2 regions of the Pseudarthrobacter sp. CC12 genome follow, and region 2 is predicted to be linked to the other one. Evidence: predicted binding sites of a transcription regulator. Region 2 holds the regulator's gene; the other holds the start of a gene.
What was found. Region 2 encodes LexA, which represses DNA repair genes until DNA is damaged. Its sites were predicted from a motif close to TCGAACANNTGTTCGA; they were not measured.
Positions count from the first base shown of each region.

Region 1: a site for LexA is predicted at 5,915-5,930, ahead of PV772_RS21270 (DUF6504 family protein). Genes of this name have one in related genera too.

Region 1 is NZ_JARDJH010000050.1:4,674-13,088, forward strand. It holds gene thrS (threonine--tRNA ligase) at 1-1,873, opposite strand, end outside; gene dnaE (DNA polymerase III subunit alpha) at 2,002-5,517, opposite strand; gene PV772_RS21270 (DUF6504 family protein) at 5,529-5,879, opposite strand; gene PV772_RS21275 (hypothetical protein) at 6,011-6,400, shown strand; gene PV772_RS21280 (chorismate mutase) at 6,407-6,727, opposite strand; gene PV772_RS21285 (VOC family protein) at 6,747-7,169, shown strand; gene PV772_RS21290 (SOS response-associated peptidase) at 7,195-7,938, opposite strand; gene PV772_RS21295 (mycoredoxin) at 8,090-8,347, shown strand; gene PV772_RS21300 (lipoate--protein ligase family protein) at 8,373-8,415, opposite strand, start outside.
Region 2 is NZ_JARDJH010000004.1:40,962-49,376, forward strand. It holds gene hisB (imidazoleglycerol-phosphate dehydratase HisB) at 1-337, opposite strand, end outside; gene PV772_RS04610 (histidinol-phosphate transaminase) at 399-1,517, opposite strand; gene PV772_RS04615 (LysM peptidoglycan-binding domain-containing protein) at 1,579-1,929, opposite strand; gene lexA (transcriptional repressor LexA) at 2,287-3,021, shown strand; gene PV772_RS04625 (ATP-dependent DNA helicase) at 3,069-5,126, opposite strand; gene hflX (GTPase HflX) at 5,119-6,696, opposite strand; gene PV772_RS04635 (methyltransferase) at 7,134-7,757, shown strand; gene dapF (diaminopimelate epimerase) at 7,729-8,415, opposite strand, start outside.

The sequences.
Region 1 (8,415 bases), on a different contig from region 2:
CGAACGGGATCTTGTCCTTGCTGGCGGTGCGGATCTTCTTGGGAAAGCGGTCCGAGGTGGTGTCCACCTCGGCACGGATACCCGCCGCCTTGAGCTGGCCTACGACGTCGAACATGTAGTCGTTGAACGCCTCCGCCACGGGGATGCCCACGACCTGGACCGGGGCCAGCCACGCGGGGAAGGCCCCGGCGTAGTGCTCGGTGAGGACGCCCATGAAGCGTTCCACCGATCCGAAAAGTGCACGGTGGATCATCACCGGGCGCTGGCGGCTGCCATCGGCGGCCTGGTACTCGAGTTCGAAGCGCTCGGGCAGGTTGAAGTCCAGCTGGATGGTGGACATCTGCCAGGTGCGGCCCAGGGCATCCTTGGCCTGCACGGAAATCTTGGGACCGTAGAAGGCGGCTCCGCCCGGATCGGGCACCAGCTCCAGCCCGGATTCCTGGGCCACTTCGGCGAGGGTGGCGGTGGCTTCCTCCCAGGTGGCGTCGTCGCCGACGTACTTCTCGGGGTCCTTGGTGGACAGCTCCAGGTAGAAGTCGTTAAGCCCGTAGTCCTTGAGCAGGTCCAGGACGAAGGTCAGGGTCTTGGTGAGCTCGTCCTTCATCTGCCCGCGGGTGCAGTAGATGTGGGCGTCGTCCTGTGTCATGCCCCGGACACGGGTGAGGCCGTGCACCACGCCGGACTTCTCGTACCGGTACACCGAGCCGAATTCGAACAGCCGCAGGGGCAGTTCGCGGTAGGACCGGCCGCGGGAACGGAAGATGAGGTTGTGCATGGGGCAGTTCATCGGCTTCAGGTAGTAGTCCTGCCCGGGCTTGCGGACGGTGCCGTCCTCGTTGAGTTCAGGGTCCACGTGCATCGGGGGGAACATGCCGTCCCTGTACCAGTCCAGGTGGCCCGAGACCTCGTACAGGTGTCCCTTGGTGATGTGCGGGGTGTAGACGAACTCGTAGCCGGCTTCGACGTGGCGCTGGCGCGAGTAATCCTCCATCTCCTTGCGGATGATCCCGCCCTTGGGGTGGAAGACGGGAAGGCCGGATCCGAGTTCGTCAGGGAAGGAGAACAGGTCCAGTTCGGAGCCGAGCTTGCGGTGGTCGCGGCGCTCCGCCTCTGCGATGCGCTCCTGGTACGCCTTCAGGGCGTCCTTGGTGGGCCACGCGGTGCCGTAGATGCGCTGGAGCTGCTGGTTCTTCTGGTTGCCCAGCCAGTAGGCAGACGACGAACGGGTCAGGGCAAAGGCGTTTGAGATGAGCTTGGTGTTGGGCAGGTGCGGGCCACGGCAGAGGTCGCACCACACCGTGGTGCCTTCCTTGCGCTCGACGTTGTCGTAGATGGTGATGTCGCCGGCGCCGACCTCGACGTTCACGCCCTCCCCGGCTTCGGCGGCCTCGTTCTTCTTGCCCAGGAGTTCGAGCTTGTAGGGCTCGTTCTTCATGGCTTCGCGGGCCTCTTCCTCGCTGACCACGCGCCGGACGAACTTCTGGTTCTGGTTGACGATTTTCAGCATCATCTTTTCGAGGGTCTTGAGATCCTCGGGGGTGAAAGGCTCGGCGACGTCGAAGTCGAAGTAGAAGCCGTCGGTGATGTAAGGGCCGATGCCGAGCTTGGCGTCGGGACGCAGCTGCTGCACTGCCTGCGCCATCACGTGGGCTGTGGAGTGGCGCAGGACGTTCAGGCCGTCGGGCGAATCAATGGTGACGCCCTCCACCTCGGCGCCTTCGGGCAGTTCCTGGTCAAGGTCCTTCAGCTCGCCGTTGACGCGGGCCACAACAACATCACGGCGCTCAAAGAAGAGTTCCGCACCGGTTGTCCCGGTAGTCACCTTGGTCTCTTCGCCATCGACGAGAAGGGTGATCTGCTGGGCATCTGACACGGGTGTCTCCTATTCAAAGTTAAGGCTTCATAGCTTGTGGCATACGGGGACCACAGCCAGCCACCGTCAATGCTATCGGTTCCGGTATGGGGCGACCAACGCGGCACACTGGGGCTGGGACAGAGCCCTCACCCGTTGAACCCGGTGATCGCCAGCGTCCTGGTGATGCCATCCAGCGGATGCGGCCCATCTTCGACGGCCTCATGGCCGGCCACAGGAGTGGGCTCTGTGGCGGATTCCGGGAAGGGCAGGCTCTCCGTACGGCTCAGGTCCCACGCCATGCTCGCGCTGATGCTGATGCCCCTGGGACCGGTCCTTCGGGTGGTTCCACGGATCAGCAGCAGGCGGGTACCAAACAAAAGCGGTCCGGCGCTTTCCTGTGCCTCGTGGAAGAACACCGAATCCACGCAGCCGGTGCCGTCGTCGATGCTGATGAACACCACCCGCCTTCCGCCGCGCATCGGCGGCGTCTGGGTGGCAACCCGAACCCCTGCCACCAGGACCTCAGTACCGTTGCGGAGGCCGAGGAGTTTGTCGGCAGTGGTGACGCCCAGCTTTTCCAGCAGTGGCCTGTGGCTTTCCATCAGGTGGGTACTGACATCCACCGCCATGAGATCAAGTTCCGCCCTGACATTTTCGACCAGGGTGGGGGCTGGAAGCCCAGGTTTGATATTCCGCAGTTCGATGTCGCCCAGGGGAAGGGACAGCTGCCCATCCAGGACCTCAATGCCTTTCTTTCCTGTCTTTGCTGTTTGGAGCTGCTGCAGATGGTGCACCAGGTCCGCGCGGTTGGCAGGGCCTCCGGCTTCCCGGTGCAGGGAATCAAAAGCCCCCAGTTGCGCAAGGCGCCTGATGCTGGGCTTGCTCAGCCGCGAGCGCGCCCGAAGGTCCGCCAGTGAGTCGTAAGGCTGGCCGGCGACGATCCGTTTCAGTTCTGCAGCAGACAGACCGTAGATTCCGTTCAGGCTGAGCCGGATTCCGAGCCGGCCGGCATCCGTGCCTGACGCGATCCGCTCCACGCGGTATTCTGCTTTGCTTCGGTTGATGTCCAGGGGAAGGATGGGAATACCCAGCCGGCGGGCTTCGGCCACCAGCAGCCGTTTGGGATACATGCCGGGGTCGTGCTCCCACAAGCCTGCGAGGAAAGCTTCGGGGTGGTGTGTCTTCAGCCAGGCGGACTGGTAGGTGGGGACGGCGAAGGCAGCACCGTGGGCCTTGCAAAAACCGAAACTGGCAAAAGACTTCAATGTCCCCCACACCTTGTCCACCACTTCAGGGGCATACCCCTTGGCTTTGGCATGGCGCCGGAAGTACTCTTCCACCCTGGCTTCACCGGCTTCGTTGCTCAACGCCCTGCGGAATTCATCGGCTTTGGCCAGCCCGCACCCGGTCATGACATCCAGGGTCTTCAGGATCTGCTCGTGGAAAACCGTGACCCCATGGGTTTCCTGCAGCACTGGTTTGAGATCCGGGTGCGGGTAAACCTCGGGGGCGAACCCGTGCCGGTGTTCCAGGAAGGGCCGCACCATGTCCGATTTCATGGGCCCCGGGCGGAACAGTGAAATGTCGATGATGAGGTCGTTGAACTCCCGTGGCGCCATCTTGCCGATCAATTCACGTTGTCCGGGGGATTCGATCTGGAAGCAGCCAAGGGTGTGCGTGCTCCTGATCAGCTCATAGGTGGCTTCGTCGTCGAGGGGGACGGCGTTCAGGTCGATCCGGCCGTTGCCGGCAATGTAATCCGGCCCCGAACCAAAAGGTCCAATGGGGTGGTTCCCAGCCTCCACCACTTCTTCCTTTGAGGGGTGGATCCTGATGATTTCCCGGACGGCAAATGCCATGGCGCTTTGCATACGGACACCCAGGATATCGAGTTTGAGCATGCCCATGGGGTCCATGTCATGTTTGTCGAACTGGCTCATGGGCAGGCCAAGCCCGCTTGGCTGGACGGGTGTGCGGTCCAGCAGCGTGGCATCGCCCAGGATCACCCCACATGGGTGCATGGATATGTGGCGGGGCAGCCGGTCAAGGCGTTCGGTCAGGTCTACCAGCAGGTCAAGTTGCTGGTTTCCCTGCGCATCGGACTGCTCCACCCTTCCGGCAAATTCCCGCAGTTCGGGTTTTTCCTGCAGGGCTTCACGGAATTTCCGCGCTGAGAACCGCCACAGCTGCTTGGCAATCTCCCCCACCTCGCCATCGTCCATGCCCAGCGCCAGCCCGGCGTCGCGGACTGCACCACGGGCCCGGTATCCGTTCTGCATGCTCATGAGGGTTACACGCTCGGAGCCGAAGCGCTCGAAGATCCTGTGGTAGACGTTGTGCCGCTCGGCACTTTCGACGTCGATGTCAATGTCCGGGAGGGTGGCGCGGTCGTTGGAGAGGAAGCGTTCAAAGATCAGGTCATGCTGGAGGGGGTTCACATGGCTGACGTCTATCAGGTAGTTGACCAGGCTTGATGCCCCCGATCCCCTGGCAGCCGCCCGGACTCCCATGTCCTGGATCATCCTGGAGACCTCCGCAACAGTGAGGAAATAGGAGGAGAAGCCCAGGTTCTGGATGATCCCCAGTTCATGGTCCAAACGGGCCATCATGTCCCGCTCCGCCGTACCGCCGATGCCCGGGAACCGCCTGCCGATTCCGGCATGGCAGCGCTGGAGGAGCTCCGTGTGGGGATCCTGGTTGATGCCGATGACGGCAGCTTCCGGCACCACTGGCTGTTTCCATCCCATATCAGTGGCGGGGTCGATCCGGCAGAGGTCGGCGAGCGCCTCGGTCTGCGCCATCAACTGCTTGAGGTCTGCGGCACCATAACCGGCGGCGGAGATGATTTCCTTACCAAGGCCCAGCATTTGATCCGCTGATTTCAGCCATCCCTGGCCCGTGGGTTGCAGGAGTGGCTCCCCTACAAGTTCCGGGAGGGACTTCAAAGTCCGCGCGGAGTCAAGGACATCCGCGGTCGGTGCACCATCGGCTGCGCAATACCGGACGGCGTTGGTGAGGACTGCCGGAACATGGTGTTCCTCCGCGAGCCGTAGCATGCGCACAGCGTGCGCCGTGCTGAAAGGACTGCCCGGCGCACTGAGTTGGGAGACGATCTCCGCCACCACAGTTCCGGCGGGCATTGCGTCAAGCCATTGCTTGAACAGGGTCCTGGGACGCAGGTAGCGCCGGCCGCCCATGGCCCGGCCGACGTCCGAGTCCGGGCCGATCAGCACCGTCAGCACCGGTTTGAGGGTGTGGGGGTCGAGGGTGCGGGAGGCCAGCTCGGCACGGGTCACCGCGGTGGGTACCGCTCCCCCGGCTTTCCCGGAGGTCCTCGCGTGCGCATCGGAAACCAGCCGGCACAAGGCGCGGTACCCGGCACCGTTATTCTGCCCCCTGGCCAGCACCACCACCCTGCCTGCAACCTGGGTGCGGTGATCGCCGTCGTCGTCAAATACCGCCAGGTCCACGCCTACGATGGGGTCGATGCCCGCCGCCATACAGGCTTTGAGGTGCTTGATGGTGCCGTACAGGCCGTCCCGGTCGGTGCAGGCGAGGGCCGTGGCGCCATCGGCAGCGGCAGCCATGGCCAGTTCCTCCGGCCAGGAAACTCCGTAATGGGCGCTGAATGCCGTGGAAACGTGCAAGTGGGTAAAGCTCATAGTGTTCCGGGTCAGGCAGTCTTGGGGTGAAGGGCGTCATGGATCCGCACCAGCCGCCACCGGTTGCTGCGGAGATGGCGGGAAAGGTCAAGGGTCAGGACTTCTGCCCCGGGCGGTTCCTGTGCCGCGGCGGAACGGGCGGCACCCCGGGCGGGCAGCACCTGGACCCGCCAGATTTCGTGGTCCACCACTCCGGGCCCGCTGCCCAGGGGAGCCCTGCTGTCCTCAGCCCACCACTGCCGGCGTTCGTACCAGCGGACGGGTTCTGCGCAGACGGTATAGGACACACCTGCCCATACCAAGGATTCCGGCTCACCTGTGGGGGCACACGCCACGTCAACAGATTCGCTGAACATGCCCATGCGCACCTCCCGGACCTAACCCATCACAACGTGATTCGAACATGTATTCGAATAAATTCAGTCTACGCCGGGTTCTCACCAAAACATAGGCGGGGGTGGACGGGGCGTGCGGCAGGGAGCAGGATGTTGGCATGAGTACCGATGACGCACTCCTGAAGCAGGCCAGCATCAAGACACAGGACTCCACCCTGGTTGCCACGTTCGATATCGACGGCACCATTCCGGGCTCGGGCGCCTACGTGGTGGGTTTGATGGGAGCCTCGCCCGATTTTTCAGCGCAGCGCCGGCTGTGCATTGAGTTCATGAACGGGGAGGCCATAGCCTGCTACTCGTTCAACCGGGACCAGGGAATCGAGGAGGATTTCGATCTTTCCGGAGTGTCCCATTCGGAGAACAGCATCACCGGAAGCTTTCCCATGACGGCCTTGAATGGCCTCGGGAAGGGACATGTCCTGTCAGCCTTCAGCGAGGCGGACGGGCGGGAGTTCCAGCACGGGGTGCCGGTGGAGGAAGCGCTTTAGCCTTCCTCAGCTGTTTTCTTTGTGGATCCGCAGTTCAAGTTCAATGAATGCGGAGATCATGGCCCGGTAGGTTGCTTCAACGATGTCCGGGTCGATGTCCTTTTTCTCCGCAGCGGACCGCACATGTTCAATAATCCGCTCTACGCGGCCGGGGGCACGCACCTCCGCGTCATCGCCCTTCAGCGTGCCGGCGATCCTGATCAGCCGCTCGCGGCGGGCGATCAGGGTAACGATCTGGTCATCGACTTCGTCAACGGCAACCCGGACCGCAGCGAGCTGTTCCCTGTCGGCGCGGGCATCCCGGTCGTTTCCTTGAATTGTCGCCATCATCTGACACTATCGAAGCATGGAGCCCAGAGTCGACTTTATTTCCCTCGGTGTTCGCAGCGTCGAGGAGTCCCGTGCTTTCTACGTTGACGGCCTCGGCTGGCCGGTCCACCGCGAAGTCGCCGGGGAAGTGGTGTTCATCCAGGTGAACCACGGCCTGGTGCTTTCGCTCTGGGATGCCCGCCAGATGCAGGCCGAAGCCGTGACCGGCCGCCCGGACGGGATCCCCTGCATTACCCTGAGCCACAACCTGGGAAGCCCCGAAGAGGTGGACAGCGTCATGGAACAGGCCGCGGCCGCTGGTGCCGCCATTATTGCCGAGCCCGTCACCAAGGCCTGGGGCGGCTATACCGGGTACTTTGCCGATCCCGACGGTTTTCGCTGGGAAGTGGCATACAACCCCACCTGGACGGTGGACGACGCCGGTTCGGTCACCGTTTGAGGGCAGTACACCCTGCGCCGGGCTGCTAGAACAGAGCTTCCACCGGGCGGATGAGTTCCGGGCCGTTGTTCCGGACGTTGCCCACGTCCTTGCCTACGGATTCCACGCGCCAGTCCGCAGCGGCGTCCTTAACCCCTGACCGCACCAGGTCAACCAGCGCGGCGGCATCATCCGCCTGCGGGTCCAGCCAGGCTTCCATGGTGGACTTATCCATGGGCAGCGGCACCCTGTCGTGGAGTTCGGTCAGCTTCCCGAAAATGGTGGATTCCGCCCCGGGCGGAGGGGTGTCCGCCGTCAGGATCGAGGTGGACAGCAGCCAGCGGCCCGGCTCCCCCTCCGGTACGGACGGGTCCTTCCACCACTCATACAGGCCGGCGAAGGCCAGGCCACGGTCCCCACCGGGATGCACGTAGTACGGCTGCTTCGACTTCCCCGGGCCTTGCTTCCATTCGTAGTAGCCGTCGGCCGGGACGGCACAGCGGCGGGACTGGACGGCCTTGCGGAAGGCAGGCTTCTCCAGCACAGTTTCGCTGCGGGCGTTGATCATGCCCGAACCAATTTTCGGGTCCTTGGCCCAGGACGGAACCAGGCCCCAGCGCGCCACATGCAGCTGGCGCGCCTGGCGGGGCGCGGCACTGTCATCCACCAGCCGCTCCAGCACGATCGGGACGGGGTCAGTGGGTGCAACATTCCACGACGGCGGGATGCTCACCTCATCTTCGATTTCGGCGTCGAACTCGGCCAGGAGGTCCCCCACGGCCCGTGCCATTACGTAGCGTCCACACATGGCACCAGCTTGCCACCGGCCGCCACAAACTGTCATCCGGGCACCGCAGCAGCCTTTGGACGCCGGGGAATACCGGCCGCCGCGCTACGGTTGACAGTAAGGAAACCTTTCAAGCGACGTATAGGAGATCCCTGTGGACTTCACTCCCGAATCCGGCACCATCACCATGTTTTCCACCACGTGGTGCGGCTACTGCAACCGGCTCAAGAAGCAGCTGGACGCCCAGGGGATCGGCTACACCGAGATCAACATCGAAGAGGTGGACGGAACTGCCGAACTCGTGGAGCAGCTGAACGGCGGCAACCGCACCGTCCCCACGGTCCTCTTCCCGGACGGCAGCGCGGCCACCAACCCGTCCGCCGCCGAGGTCAAGAGCCGCCTGGCCGCCTGACCGGCCGCGCACCAATTGATGCGGGTCATGCCCCCAGGCTGCTGAAGGAAGCAGTTTCCAGGGTGGCA
Region 2 (8,415 bases):
CGAGGGCCTCGTCCAGCGGCACCGTGGCCTCGCCAAACCGGCGGATGCCCGCTTTGTTGCCGAGGGCCGTCCGCAGGACTTCACCGAAGGTGATGGCGACATCCTCAACGGTGTGGTGGACGTCTATGTGGGTGTCCCCGGTGGCCTTGACCGTCATATCGATCAGGGAGTGCTTGCACAGGGCCGTCAGCATGTGGTCGTAGAACGGCACCGAGGTGTCGATGTCCGAGACTCCGGTACCGTCCAGGTTGATCTCCACGAGTACCGAGGACTCGCTGGTGGCACGCTCCATGCGGGCGGTCCGGGCTGCAGCCGTATTCGATCCGGTTGAACTCATGGTGAAGGATCCTTTGTGCGAGAAGAAGTGGTTCAAGGCGTCCAGCGCCGCCGTATCAAGTCTAGGCGTGAAGCGCGGCGTGGCCGGCAAGGATGCGTTCCAGGGAGGTCAGGAAGGCTGTGGTTTCCGCCTCAGTGCCCGCCGTGACGCGGAGGTGGCCCGGGATGCCCACATCGCGGATGAGCACGCCGGCGTCAAGGAGCTCCTGCCAGACCTGGTGCGGGTTTTCCAGGCCGCCGAAGAAAACGTAGTTGGAGTCCGATGCTGCGGGCTTGAGTCCCATCCTGGTCAGCTCGGCCACGATGCGGTCCCTCTGCTTCTTGATGTCCTCGACGTCGGCCATCAGCGCTTCGCGGTGTTCGAGGGCCGCCAGGGCGGTGGCCTGGGTGATGGCGGAGAGGTGGTACGGCAGGCGCACGAGACGCAGGGCATCGGCGACCTCGGGGGCTGCGGCCATGTAACCGAGCCGTGCCCCCGCCAGGGCGAAGGCCTTGCTCATCGTGCGGGAGACGATCAGACGTTCACGGCCGGGCAGGAGTGTCAGTGCGCTCGGCGTTCCGTCGTGTGCGAACTCGTGGTACGCCTCGTCGACGATCACGATGGCCTGGCTGTCCGCGCCGGCGTCATAGACGGCTTCCACGACGTCCAGCCCAAGCCCGGTCCCGGTGGGATTGTTGGGTGAGCAGAGGAACACGATGTTGGGCTGGAGTTCCTTGACCTGGCGGGCCGCGGACTCTGCGCTGAGGTCATAGCCTTCCGCGCGTTCCCCCGTGATGTACTGCGTGTCCGTTCCGCTGGCCAGCAACGGGTACATGGAGTACGTCGGCGGGAAGCCAAGGGCCGTGCGCCCTGGGCCGCCGAAGGCCTGGAGGATCTGTTGCAGGACCTCGTTGGAGCCGTTGGCTGCCCACAGGTTGGTTTCGTCGAGCCCATGCCCGAGATATTCCGCCAGGGCCTTCCGGAGCGCGGTGAACTCGCGGTCCGGGTAGCGGTTGAGGCCTGCGGCGGCTTCCGTAACGGCGGCGCTGATGGCGGCCCGCACATCGGCAGGAACCCCATGGGTGTTTTCGTTGACGTTCAGCAGGATGGGGACGTTCAGCTGGGGAGCACCATAGGGAGTCAGTCCGCGAAGGTTGCTGCGGAGGGGAAGCCGGTTCAGACGTTCTAGCTGCTGGTTCACCTGAACAGTTTAGTTGCCGCGGCAACTACCGGAAAATGTGACGGTTCCCGCGGCTTCCCCCTCAGTGGGTGGGAACGAACAGCTGCCGGCCTGGAAGGACGGTGCCGGCGTCAAGGTTGTTGAGCTGGACAATGTCCGCCACGACGTCGCGGGCGTCCCGGCCCGGCGCGACGGTACCGGCAATGGCCCACAACGACTGTCCGGGCTGCACCGTCACGGTAACGGTGGGTGTCACCGCGAGGTCCGCAACCGAATCCGAGGCCTTGGCCGGGGAATGGAAGAACCCGGCGAGTGACAGCAGGAGAACAGCGAGGACTACAAGCGGGACCCCAATCAGGACGATCCTCCCCCGGCGGGTGAGCCGCAGCGGTGCAGGCGATGGTGAAACCTGGTGAAGAGTTAAAGCTGACATGAACTAAGCCCTCCTGGACTTGCCGTGCTGCCCGGGTGTCCGCCCGCAACGCCCTTGCCGTTCAAAACCGCCGCCGGGCACATCTTCCGGCCGGGTATTCGAAGGAGGCATCTGCTGGTTAGAACACATATTCGAACTTTGCTGGTTAAGTTTTAGCACCTATCAACGAACATTGTCGAGACTCGCTAGAACAAATGTTTGAAAAAGCACTATGGCTGGCCTAGTTTTGGAACCAAGAACAACCACTCCTGAAGTTGACCAGCAGGGTCTGACAATGACAGTGGGAGTCCTTCCACCGGCACGGCGGAAACAGCGCCCGGCGGAAGTTCCGGCGGCAAGCGAAAGGCAGTGGCGAATATGGCAGCAGCAGCCGCCGGGGGCAGGACCGCCCCGCAATCCAAGAGGACCACCAAGGGGCTGACTCCCCGGCAGAAGAAGATCCTCGAGACCATCCAGCGCTCCGTTAACGAGAACGGGTATCCGCCGTCCATGCGGGAAATCGGCGACACGGTCGGCCTTGCAAGCCTGTCAAGCGTGACCCATCAGCTCTCGCAGCTGGAAAAGCTGGGCTACCTTCGGCGCGACCCCAAGCGGCCCCGTGCCATGGAAGTGTTGATGCCGCTGACGCTGGACGGCGGGGGAAAGAGCGCGGGCACGTCCCGTGCGCCCCAAGCCGCAGGGGACAGCGCCACCGTCACGGAGCTGCCTACTGCTCTGGATACGGCCATGGTTCCGCTGGTGGGCCGGATTGCCGCCGGCGGCCCCATCCTTGCCGAACAGCTCGTCGAAGATGTCATGCCGCTGCCCCGCCAACTGGTTGGCCAGGGCGAACTTTTCATGCTGAAGGTGGCCGGCGATTCGATGGTGGATGCCGCCATTTGCGACGGTGACTGGGTGGTGGTGCGGCGCCAGGCTGACGCTGCCAACGGGGACATCGTCGCTGCACTGCTGGATGACGAGGCGACGGTCAAGACCTTCCGCCAGCGCGACGGCCACACCTGGCTGCTGCCGCAGAACACCCAGTACGAACCGATCCTGGGCGACCATGCCACCATCATGGGCAAGGTCGTCTCAGTCCTGCGTTCGCTCTAGCCTGCGCACGCCTGCCCGGCATCCGTGCAGGCGCTATCCGGCCGTTCTCAGGACGCGTCGGCGCCCAGCCTGGTGAGGGCTGCCAGCGCTTTGGCGCGGTCAGTGGTGGCCCAGAACGGCGGGAGGGCGCCGCGCAGGAATCCCGCATAGCGCTCGGTGGCCAGCCGCGAGTCCAGGACTGCCACCACTCCTTTGTCCCCGGTTGACCTGATCAGGCGGCCGGCCCCCTGGGCAAGCCGGATGGCAGCGTGGGTTGCCGAAACAGACATGAAACCGTTCCCCCCGGCCTGCGCCACGGCACGCGAACGCGCCGTCATGAGGGGGTCGTCCGGCCGCGGGAACGGGATGCGGTCAATCACCACCAGCCGGCAGGATCCACCGGGAACATCCACACCCTGCCACAGGGACATGGTTCCGAAGAGGCAGGTGTCCGGTTCGTCCGCGAATTGTTTGACCAGGGCGGTCATGGTCGACTCCCCCTGGCAGAGGACAGTCATGTCGAGCTTCGGGCGGAGGGCATCGGCGGCTTCCTCGGCCGCCCGCCGCGAGGAGAACAGGCAAAGCGCTCCCCCGTTGGAGGCCTTGATGAGCGCTTCGAGTTCGGCCAGTGCTTCCGGTGAAACACCTCGGCCGGGCTTGGGCAGGTGACCGGCAACGTAAAGGATGCCCTGTTTGGGGTAGTCGAAGGGCGAGCCAACATCCACGCCCGTCCAGCTGGGCGCTCCGTCACCGATCAGGCCCAGGCCTCCTGCGGCCGGTTCAAAGGCGGAACCGATCGCCAGGGTGGCAGAGGTCAGCACCACGGTGTGGCCGGCGAAGAGCCCCTCCCGCAGCCGGCCGGCGACGGACAGCGGCGCAATGTTGATCAGGACCGGCGCGCTGTCATCGGGCTGCGAATAGCCTTGGCCGGGATCGAAGGTGCTGGCGCGGGAGAACCACACCACTTCCCGGTTTTCCCGGGCAGCGATCAGCCGCTCGCACAGTTCCAGGATGAGCATCAGCCGGGAACGCGCCAGCTGCCGCCCGCCGTCGGCCGTGGTATTGCTGTCCCCCTTGGAATCGGACAACGCAGCCCTGCACGCTTCACGCAGCTGGTCCACGCAGTCAAGCTGTTCATCGTTCAGTCCGTTGGGGAGAAGTCCGTTGGGCGCGCCCGCGAGGGCCATTTCCAGGTTGGCAGCTGCGGCGTTCAGGGCGTCAACGGTGATGGCGGTGTGTTTCCGTGCGCCGGAAGCGGCCGCGTGGACCATGGCCACGGACAGCTGCCCGGAGACGGCTCCCGTCACCCGGTCCTGCAGCTCGTGCGCTTCGTCCACCACCACGACGTCGTATTCGGGCAGGACTGCCAGTCCTTCGAACGCGCTGACGGCCAGCATGGCGTGGTTGGTCACCACCACGTCAGCCTCGGCGGCATCCTGCCGGGCGAGCTCGCTGAAGCATTCAGCGGCCATCGGGCATTTTTGGGCGCCGAGGCATTCCATCGAGGTGACGGAAACCTGCCGCCATGCACGGTCGGTCACTCCAGGCAGCAGCTCGTCGCGGTCGCCGGTGGCCGTCTTCTCCGCCCATTCCCGGAGCCGCACCACTTCCTTGCCCAGCTGTGACGATGGTCCGCCCACGGAGGCGGCGAAATGCGGAACGCTGGTGTCCTCCCCCAGGGAAAACAGCTGCCCTTCCGACGGTTCCTCGGAAGGGAACCCGCCTTCAAGCTTGTGGCGGCACACATAGTTGGACCTGCCCTTGACCAGTGCAACCTTGACCGGCCGGTCCAGCGCCGGCGTGATGTTCTTCAGGAGGCGGGGCAGGTCCCTGCCGACAATCTGGGTCTGGAGCGCCAGGGTCGCCGTGGAGACCAGCGCAGGCTTGTTGCTTTCCAGGGCGTGGGCGATCAGCGGTATCAGGTAGGCCAGCGATTTGCCGGTGCCGGTACCTGCCTGGACCAACAGGTGGTTGCCGGTTTCGATGGCCCTGGCCACCTGGCGGGCCATTTCGTGTTGTCCGGTGCGGCTTTGTCCGCCCATGCCGGCGACGGCGAGGTCGAGCAGTTCGATAACGAACTGCTCGCCCGCCGTCTGCGCAGCTTCGCCGGCTGCGAGGTCAGTCATTGACGACGAATTGTTCCAGTTCGGACGCGAGGCCCTCCCGGACCATCACCGCAGCCCTGGTACCGGCCTCGAGGTGGTCCAGGCTGAGGATCTCGGCGTCGGACTCATGGAGCTTGCTGATCAGGTCCCCGCGCTCGTACGGGATGAGCAGCTCCATCTTGACCGATGGCCGGGGAATGGACTCGCTGATGGCCTTCAGCAATTCCGGGATGCCTTCCCCGGTCCTGGCCGAGACCACCACGTGCCGTGGCTCGCGCTGCTTCAGCCGCTCCACCACAAAGGGGTCCGCCGCATCGGCCTTGTTCAGGACGATGATTTCAGGCACCTTGCGGGCGTCGACTTCGCTGAAGACCTTCCGGACCGCGGCGATCTGCCCTTCCGGGTCGGGGTGCGACACGTCCACCACGTGCAGGATCAGGTCCGAGTCCGCCACCTCCTCGAGGGTGGAGCGGAAGGCTTCCACCAGCTGGGTGGGCAGTGAACGGACGAACCCGACGGTGTCCGCCAGCGTGTACCCCAGGCCGTCAGCGGTTTCGGCCTTGCGGACGGTGGGATCAAGGGTGGCGAAGAGGGCATTCTCCACGAGGACCCCTGCGTCGGTGAGCCGGTTGAGCAGCGAGGACTTGCCGGCGTTGGTGTAGCCGGCGATTGCCACGGAGGGCACTTCATTACGACGCCGGTTGGCCCGTTTGGTCTCCCGTGCCGGCTTCATGGCGGCGATTTCGCGCCGCAGCTTGGCCATCCGGGTACGGATCCGGCGCCGGTCGAGTTCGATCTTGGTCTCGCCTGGACCACGGGAGCCCATGCCGGCGGCGGCGCCGCCCACCTGGCCGCCGGCCTGGCGGGACATCGACTCACCCCAGCCGCGCAGGCGGGGAAGCAGGTATTCCAGCTGCGCCAGCTCCACCTGCGCCTTGCCTTCGCGGCTCTTGGCGTGCTGGGCGAAGATGTCCAGGATCAGGGCTGTTCGGTCGATGACCTTGACCTTGACGATGTCTTCAAGGCCTCGGCGCTGGGAAGGAGCCAGTTCGGCGTCCACCACTACGGTGTCCGCGCCGGTGGCCATGACGATGTCCTTGAGTTCCTGCGCCTTGCCGGAACCCAGGAACGTCCCGGGGTCCGGCTTGTCGCGGCGCTGCACCAGACCGTCGAGGACTTCCGAGCCCGCAGTCTCGGCCAGGGCGGCCAGCTCCCGCAATGAGTTTTCGGCGTCGGCCAGCGTTCCCTCTGACCAAAGCCCGGCCAGGACCACGCGTTCCAGGCGCAGCTGCCGGTATTCAACTTCGGTGACGTCCTCAAGCTCGGTGGACAGACCCGCCCTGCGGCGCAGGGCGCGGCGTTCCTCGAGGTCCTGCTGGTCGCCGTCGTACGTTGAATGTTCTTCGTCGAGCCGGGAAATGGCTTGGGCCTTGCCAAGGACGGCTTTACCGCTGCCGCCTTCACCGCCGGACGTGCCGGCATTTTTGGCGGGAACGTCCTTGGCGAGGATCCGGTCGATGACAGCCTGGATCTCCTGCGGACTCATGTCCTGGGCGGCTGGATCGGAACCGGTATTGGGCTGGCTGGTCATGGTCTCCTTTGAAGATTCGGCAGTTCCAGAATAGTGCTGATTGGCTCGAAGTTGGAATGTATTCGCGCTGGGCTGACGGCCTGCGGTCATGCGTTTCTCCTGGTTGTTGCGCCGCCGGCTGCGATGCCGGGGCTCGAATGCCGCGTCAGATCGGCGGCAGGGCTGGAAAGGCCGGACCAAGGCGGGAAGTGCAGCAGTGGGCTGACTTTCGAGTTGTGTCCGGCGGCCGGGCCAAACGGAATGGTCTAGCCGGTGCGCAAAAGCGGAAGGTATGGAAACCTGCGTCGCTGCGGGACGGACTGCCGCTGGAGGACAGCCTGCGGGACGGGCGCGGCCCGTACCAGCTACTCGAAGATCAGGAACATGCCCTCCAGCGTAGCAGAGGGCCCTCAGGCCGGTTTCCCATTACGCTGCAGGGGGAACTACTCTGGCCAGTTATGGAGTCCGCACACTATTTCAGCACGTCCCCTGCCGGCCCCTTCACCAGGAAGCCCCTGACAGTGGAATTGGCCGGTGGGACGCGGCAGCTCCAGACCTCCCCGGGGATCTTCAGCCCCGACGGTATCGACAAAGGCACCGCAGTGCTCCTGGACGGCGTTCCGGCGCCGCATCCCCAAGGCAACCTCCTGGACATCGGGTGCGGCTGGGGACCCGTGGCGCTCACCATGGCGCTGCTGGCCCCCGGTTCCAAGGTCTATGCCGTGGACGTCAACGAACGCTGCATCACCCTGACCAATGAAAACGCAGCCGCCCTGGGACTGGCCAACGTGGTCGCCAGCACACCCGCGGCCGTGGATCCGGAGGTCCGCTTCGACACCATCTGGTCCAACCCGCCCATCAGGATCGGCAAGGACGAACTGCACGCCCTGCTCAAACTGTGGCTGCCGCGCCTGGCAGATGGCGGGACCGCGTGGCTGGTGGTGCAGAAGAACCTGGGCTCCGACTCGCTTCAGCGCTGGCTGGCGGCCGAACTGGACGGCTCCTTCACCGTGACCCGCGAGTCCACGTCAAAGTCTTTCCGGATCCTGAAGGTCACGAAAGCGTCCCACTCGCCACAATGACGGCAGGTCCGCTGAGCTCCACGTGCTCGTGGCCGCCGGGGCCGGCAAAGAACTTCACGTCCACCACTCCGCCGGGAACGTGGACCCGCCAGGCGTCCGGCGCCTCCGCCCCGGCCCAGTGCCGGATGGCGACGGCGGCAGCGCAGGCACCGGTCCCGCAGGACTGGGTCTCCCCTACGCCGCGCTCGTGCACCCGCATGGTCACAGAGCCCACACCGTCATGGACCAACGGTTCTGCCGGGACCACGAATTCCACGTTGGTCCCGTTTGCAGGAACGGGATCGACCTTGGGAGCGGTGAAGAGCCGGGTGCCCGTGAGCTCCGAGAGTTCGGCGAGGGCCACCACCGTGTGCGGGTTGCCCATGCTCACGGAGAGGGCCGGCCGGGCAACTTCAAGCCCGTCGGCGGTGACCAGGGAATCCATGGCCTTGGCGCTTGCCTCCCCGGGGAAGATGAACTCCCAGGGTCCCATGTCCACCGCATAGCCGTCTCCGGTGCGGACCACGGTCTTGACCCCGCCGCGGGTGCCGATGGTGAGGGATCCGCCGTCGGGCAGGTCGATCAGGCCCTCGGTCCGCAGGAAATGGACGAAGACCCTGACCCCGTTGCCGCACATCTCGGACAGGGAGCCGTCGGCATTGCGGTAATCCATGAACCA